DNA from 2 places in the Catenibacterium sp. AM22-6LB genome. Region 1 is predicted to be linked to the other one. Evidence: riboswitches for the same ligand, from Rfam matches in the RefSeq annotation. Region 1 holds a riboswitch; the other holds the start of a gene.
What was found. Region 1 has a riboswitch for ZMP and ZTP ahead of DW269_RS07020 (phosphoribosylaminoimidazolecarboxamide formyltransferase). Riboswitches for the same ligand answer to the same signal wherever they lie in the genome.

Region 1 (3,434 bases):
TTTTGGACAGGTGCAGCACCGACAGTACCAGGAATAGCACTTAATGCTTCAATACCAGATAAATTCTTTTCTGTAGTAAAAGCAACTAAATCATCAAGTAGTTCTCCACCCATTGCATCAATCGTCAATTCATCAATAAAACGTATACCTTTAATACGGTTTAAAAGAATAACCCCCTTGAAACCTTCATCTTTTCCAATTACATTACTTCCTGTACCTAGAATAAATACAGGTAATTGATGTTCTTTTGCAAATAAGTAAGCTTTTTCTACATCTTCTACGGTCTCTAATTCAATCACATAACGCGCTAGACCGCCTAGGCGCATTGTAGTGAGTTCTTTAATTTTTACATTCTCATTTATTTTCATAAAGTGCATTATAACACAGTTACAACAAAAGTAGAGGATTAATGATGGAATAATCTTTGATGAGTAAATGCGAGTACCATATCATACTTATCACAAGTATCAATAACATGATCATCACGAATAGAACCACCTGGTTCACCTACATACTTCACACCACTCTTATGAGCACGTTCAATATTATCTCCAAATGGGAAGAATGCATCACTACCTAGTACGACATCTGTATTCTTCTTTAACCATTCTTTCTTTTCTTCTCTAGTGAATACTTCTGGCTTTACTTTGAAATAGTTCTGCCATACATCATCACCTAGCACATCTTCATAATCATCTGATACATATGCATCAATTGTATTATCCTTTTCAGCACGTTTTAAACCATCAGCAAACTGTAGACCTAATACCTTAGGATGCTGACGTAAGAACCATATATCTGCTTTATTACCAGCAAGTCTTGTACAATGAATACGAGATTGCTGACCTGCACCAATACCAATAGCCTGACCATTCTTGACATAACATACAGAATTAGACTGTGTATACTTTAATGTAATCATAGAAAGGATTAAATCATGTAATGCATGTTCAGGGATATCTTTATTTTTAGATACAACATCCTTAAACATTTCTTCATTAATCACACAGTTATTTCTACCTTGCTGGAATGTAATACCAAATACTTGTTTAATTTCTACTGGATTAGGTACATAGTTTGGATCCATCTGTAATACACAATAAGTGCCTCTTCTTTTCTTCTTAAGTATTTCTAAAGCTTCTTTAGTATAGCCAGGGGCAATAATACCATCACTCACTTCACGATTAATAAGTTTAGCAGTCACTTCATCACATATATCAGAAAGAGCACAGAAATCACCATATGAACTCATACGGTCACTACCTCTTGCTTTAATATAGGCATTTGCGATAGGACTTAACACTTCAGCACTTTCCTTTACAAAATACATCTGTCTTTCTACTTCGGTTAAAGGTGTCCCAATAGCCACACCAGCAGGAGATACATGCTTAAAACTTGCAGCACAGCTCATATGAGTTGCTTCCTTTAATTCCTTCACCAACTGCCAGCTATTAAAAGCATCTAATAAGTTGATATAACCAGGTTTACCATTTAAGACAGTAAAAGGAAGTTCTCCTTCCTCCATAAATACCTTAGCAGGTTTCTGATTTGGGTTACAGCCATACTTTAATTCTAATTCTTTCATAGATTCCTCCAAAAAAAGAAGCCGACACATACTCCAGGCTTCTTTGCCCAGACGGTCGGCTTCTTCATTTGATTTATTATACTCCCTGTGGTCAATTCCACTTCCGTCAGTCATATAACTAATGTCATTATAGTAAAAAGAGGCTTATAAAACAAGCATTTTCATTATATAAAAATAGAATGTAAACGCTTGCATGATTGTAATTATTAGGCTATAATTAAGTCAGAAAGAGAGGAGGAAGACCTCCTTAACATATACATTCATCTCAAAGAACTTGGTCAGAAAGGAGAGATTCCAATGGGATACTGTGACTGAGTATCCGTTGAGGATACTCAATTAAATTAGGAAAAACGTATTTATCCACCGATAATGATTTATATGCAATATCAATAATGTATGGTTTATATGAAAGGTGGAAAACGGGAGCTAGTTCCTGAATATAATAATAAGGTACGTTGATCTATATATTGGAAGGCTATAAAAAAGGTTTTCCCATTTATCTATGATGCTGGAAATTGAATCCAAAAGATGTAATCCTAGTATCCAGCAGGAAAGCTATGGTGATGTAAAAGCCATAGCTTTTTCATTTGTGAAAAAATCATCTATTTATCACTGTATTTTCAATTTATGAAAATATGTGTAAACGCTTGCATTTGTGTGGATGATAATGTATGATATAAGCGAAAAGAGAAGACAGAAGATAAAACATTAAATATAAGACATGTTACTTGACTTCCTAGTCTAACGAACCGAAAAGTAAATAAGTAATACGGCAATTATAGTAAGATTCGATCTTATATTCAGTGAGAAATGAAAATTTCTAATAAAATGTTGAATCCATAAAAAGTCTAATAATAAAAAGAACTCAATATCAATATGATGGGTTTGATAAATTATTCAAATGAGTCTAATGCTTCTCCTTATATAGCAAAAGAGGAATCCAGATGGATTCCTCTTTTCGTTAGCTTTCTTCTATTTCTAATAGTTCTAGATAACGTTCATTCTTTTCTTCTAAAGTCTTTTCAACTTCATCACGTTCTTTACTTAATTCATCTAGTTTTTCAAAGTCCTGGGTAGAACCCATTTCTTCATCAATCTCACTTAAACGTGTTTCTAGATTCATAAGGAGATCATCCATACCTTCTAGTTCTTTCTTTTCACTGAAGGTTAATCTTCTTTTTCTATTTTCTTTAGCTTGTTTACGATAATCTTCTTTCTGAGATTCTGTTTCTTTCTTAGTATTAGTGATATCAATAGAAGCACTATAGCCACCATTCACATAATGAATTTCCTGATCCTTAAAGACAAATAAACCATCTACAATACGGTCTAGGAAATAACGGTCATGGGATACAGTAATCACAATACCTTTAAATGTATCTAGATAATCTTCTAATACGTTCAATGTTTCAATATCTAAGTCATTTGTTGGTTCATCTAATAGTAATACATTAGGTGCACCCATTAATACCTTTAATAAGTAGAGTCTTCTTTGTTCACCACCGGATAACTTACCAATTTGTGTGTACTGGGCGTGGTCATCAAATAAGAAACGTTCACACATATTACGAGCACTAAGTGTTCCTTCACTTGTTTCTAGATTATCACTTGTTTCTCTAATATAATCAATAACTCTCATTGTAGGATCATCATAATGGAAATGTTGCTGGAAGTAGGCCATACGGATTGTATCACCAATAATAATCTCACCATCATAATCAGTGATAATACCTGCAATCATATTAAGGAGTGTTGTCTTACCACAGCCATTTTGTCCTAATATACCTATACGGTCAAATCTCTTAAATAAATAAGAAAATGGCTTAAACATCACCTTATCAGGATAACT
Region 2 (3,434 bases), on a different contig from region 1:
TAGTAAAAAGGGGGCAAAATAATATGGAGAATAAGGACATACAGTTTCATATTACAGTCAAAGGTATTGTGATTTATGAAGGTAAGACATTAATCTTAAAACGTGTCAGACCTTCATCAGATGGACTTGGTTATTGGGAATTACCAGGTGGGGGATTAGAACATGGGGAAGATCCTCACCAGGCGTTAGTAAGAGAATTAAAGGAAGAAACAGGATTAGATATTGAAATCATTAAGCCAGTTTATACATTTACGGCTATTAGACCACATTATCAGACAGTGGGTATTGGTTTCTTGTGTATTCCTACAAATGATCAAGTTAAGATTTCATTTGAGCATACAGATTATAAGTTTGTGGATGAAGATGAATTAGAGAAGACACTTGACCCACATATCTTTAATGATATTAAGAAAACAATCGAAGAATATAACCAGATAAGAGAATACAATGAATTAAAAAGAGAAGCGAACTAACGCTTCTCTTATTTCATATAGATCTTTTCAACTTCACAGATATACATTGTATGGAAATCTTTATTAGAATAGTTCTTATCCACAAGTGTTTCATCTAAGAAACATTCAGGCTTGATAGTATCTTCATAGAGTTTTTTTCCCACAACGACAATGTCTGCTTCTTCAAATGTAGGAAGACCTTCAATAAATGTAGGTGTTAAATCAGTCTTCGCAATCTTATCTCCATCACGTCCAGATTCTCTACCTAATACTGTTAAATCTTTCATATGTTCTCCATTAAAGAATGAAAGAGTCATCTTATCATTAGAATCTATAAATTCCTTTGTATAACGCTGTGGTCTTACAAAACAAGTCATCACTGGCTTATTCCATAATGTACCCATCTCGCCCCATGAAATAGTCATAGTATTAAATGCGTCTTTATTACCTGCACTAAGTAGTGCCCATTCCTTATTCAATTTATTGAATATTTTTAAATCAAATGTATTTACATCTACTTCTTTAAACATAGTCATTACCTCCGTTTTTATATTATAAACTTATGCCACTATTTAATCAAATTTGTGCTTGTCAAACAATAGGTTATTTGATACACTACAACTGTATTATACGACTGACGGAAGTGGAATTAACCACATGGAGTATAATTTCTTGAAGAGCCGACCGTCTGGGCAACGTCCTGGACTTAGTAGGCTCTTTTTTTGTTTTTTTAAAAAAATGGAAGCATGCAGGTACTGGATTAGTATATAATTGTTTTGAAAGAAAATAACCTGAAAGAGAGGAAAAACAAAAAAATGTTAACAGACGTAGAAATTGCACAGAGTACAGTCATGGAGCCAATTAAAAATGTGGCTGAAAAGATTGGACTCACTGAAGATGATTTAGAATTATATGGTAAATATAAAGCAAAAATCTCTTTAGAAACTATCAAGAAAGTTGAAAATAATCCAGATGGTAAATTAATCCTTGTAACTGCAATCAACCCAACACCTGCAGGTGAAGGTAAGACAACTACAATGATTGGTTTATCACAGGCACTACATCAGTTAGGTAAGAAGTCTATAGTCGCAATGCGTGAACCAAGTTTAGGTCCTTGCTTTGGTATTAAAGGTGGTGCAGCTGGTGGAGGATATGCCCAGGTTGTTCCTATGGAAGATATCAACCTTCATTTTACAGGTGATATTCATGCCATCACTTCAGCAAATAACTTGATTGCGGCAATGCTTGATAACTCTATTCAGCAGGGTAACCCTTTGAATATCGATACTAGACAGATTGTATGGAAGAGAGTTGTTGACTTAAACGATCGTGCTTTAAGACATATTGTTGTTGGTTTAGGCGGTAAACCAAATGGTGTTCCTCGTGAAGATGGTTTTGATATTAGTGTGGCAAGTGAAGTAATGGGTATCTTATGTTTATCTACTTCTCTTGAAGATTTAAAAGCAAGAGCCGCAAGAATGATTGTTGCTTATAATTATGATGGTGAACCAGTCACAGTTGATGATATTCATGCAACTGGTGCTGTGACTTTATTATTAAAGGATGCTATCAAGCCTAACCTTGTACAGACTTTAGATCATACTCCAGTATTTGTACATGGTGGTCCATTTGCCAATATCGCTCATGGATGTAACTCAGTCATGGCTACAAAGCTTGCTATGAAACTTGGTGATTATGCCATTACTGAAGCAGGATTCGGTGCTGATTTAGGTGCTGAAAAGTTCTTAGATATCAAGTGTCGTCAGGCTGGATTAAATCCAGATGCAGTTGTCATTGTTGCGACTGTTCGTGCATTAAAGATGCATGGTGGTGTTAATAAGAAGGAATTAGGTATTGAAAACCTTGAAGCATTAAAGAAGGGTATTGGCAACTTAACTAAACATATTGAAAATATCAAGAAGTTTGGTTTACCTTGTATCGTTGCTATTAACGCTTTCCCTACAGATACAGAAGCTGAATTAAAGCTATTAGATGATATGTGTAAGGAATTAAATGTTGAAGTATCTATTTCTGAAGTATGGGCTAAGGGTGGCGAAGGAGGCATTGATCTTGCTAACAAGCTATTAAATATCCTTGAAACAGAAGAATCTCATTATGCACCTATCTATTCATTAGATATGCCTATTGATGAAAAGATCAAGACAATCGCCAAAGAAATCTATGGTGCAGATGATGTTGTCTTCACTAAAAAGGCAGCTAACAAGATCAAGAAGTTCACTGCTCAGGGCTTAGGTGATTTACCAATCTGTGTTGCGAAAACTCAGTATTCTTTATCAGATGATGCGACTTTACTTGGACGTCCTGAAGGATTCAAGGTAACAATCAATGACTTGATTCCAAATACTGGTTCTGGATTCTTAGTTGCTATTTCTGGAAATATTATGCGTATGCCAGGTTTACCAAAAGTACCAGCTGCTAATAATATGGATATTGATGAAGAAGGTAAGATTACTGGTTTATTCTAATAATTGAGGTCAAGTTTAGGTGAAAGGCCTCTGAGCACCTAGATCATGAAAGTCATAATGAAAATAATGGAGGACTGAAATGAAAGCTGCAGTAATTATGGGTTCTGCCTCTGATGAAGCAAAGGTAGAAAAAGGAATTGCTATATTAAAAGAATATGGCGTAGATGTTGAAGTACGTGCTTTATCTGCACACCGTGCACATCGTGCATTGAGTGAATTTGTAGAAGAATGCAACAACAATGGAACAGATGTTATTTTAACAGCTGCTGGTATGGCTGCTGCCTTACCTGGTGTCGTTGCTTCTATGACAGTGTTACCAGTTATTGGTATTCCAATTAAAGGTGCAAGTTTAGATGGAATGGATGCCTTATTATCAATTGTCCAGATGCCTTCTGGTATCCCAGTTGCAACAGTTGCAATTGATGGTGCTAAGAATGCTGCCTGGTTAGCACTTGAAATCATGGCAATCAAATATCCAAAATTAAGTGAAAAATTA

Region 2: it holds a riboswitch for ZMP and ZTP, as region 1 does, so the genes downstream of both, DW269_RS07160 (formate--tetrahydrofolate ligase) here and DW269_RS07020 (phosphoribosylaminoimidazolecarboxamide formyltransferase) in region 1, are expected to answer to the same signal.

What each region holds. Positions count from the first base shown of each region.
Region 1 covers NZ_QTUM01000026.1:13,108-16,541, forward strand. Annotated here, with positions in the region: gene murB (UDP-N-acetylmuramate dehydrogenase) at 1-368, opposite strand, end outside; gene DW269_RS07020 (phosphoribosylaminoimidazolecarboxamide formyltransferase) at 407-1,585, opposite strand; ZMP/ZTP riboswitch at 1,624-1,709, opposite strand; gene DW269_RS07025 (ABC-F family ATP-binding cassette domain-containing protein) at 2,547-3,434, opposite strand, start outside.
Region 2 covers NZ_QTUM01000027.1:12,302-15,735, reverse strand. Annotated here, with positions in the region: gene DW269_RS07170 (NUDIX domain-containing protein) at 24-473, shown strand; gene DW269_RS07165 (flavin reductase) at 482-982, opposite strand; ZMP/ZTP riboswitch at 1,073-1,153, shown strand; gene DW269_RS07160 (formate--tetrahydrofolate ligase) at 1,268-2,938, shown strand; gene purE (5-(carboxyamino)imidazole ribonucleotide mutase) at 3,018-3,434, shown strand, end outside.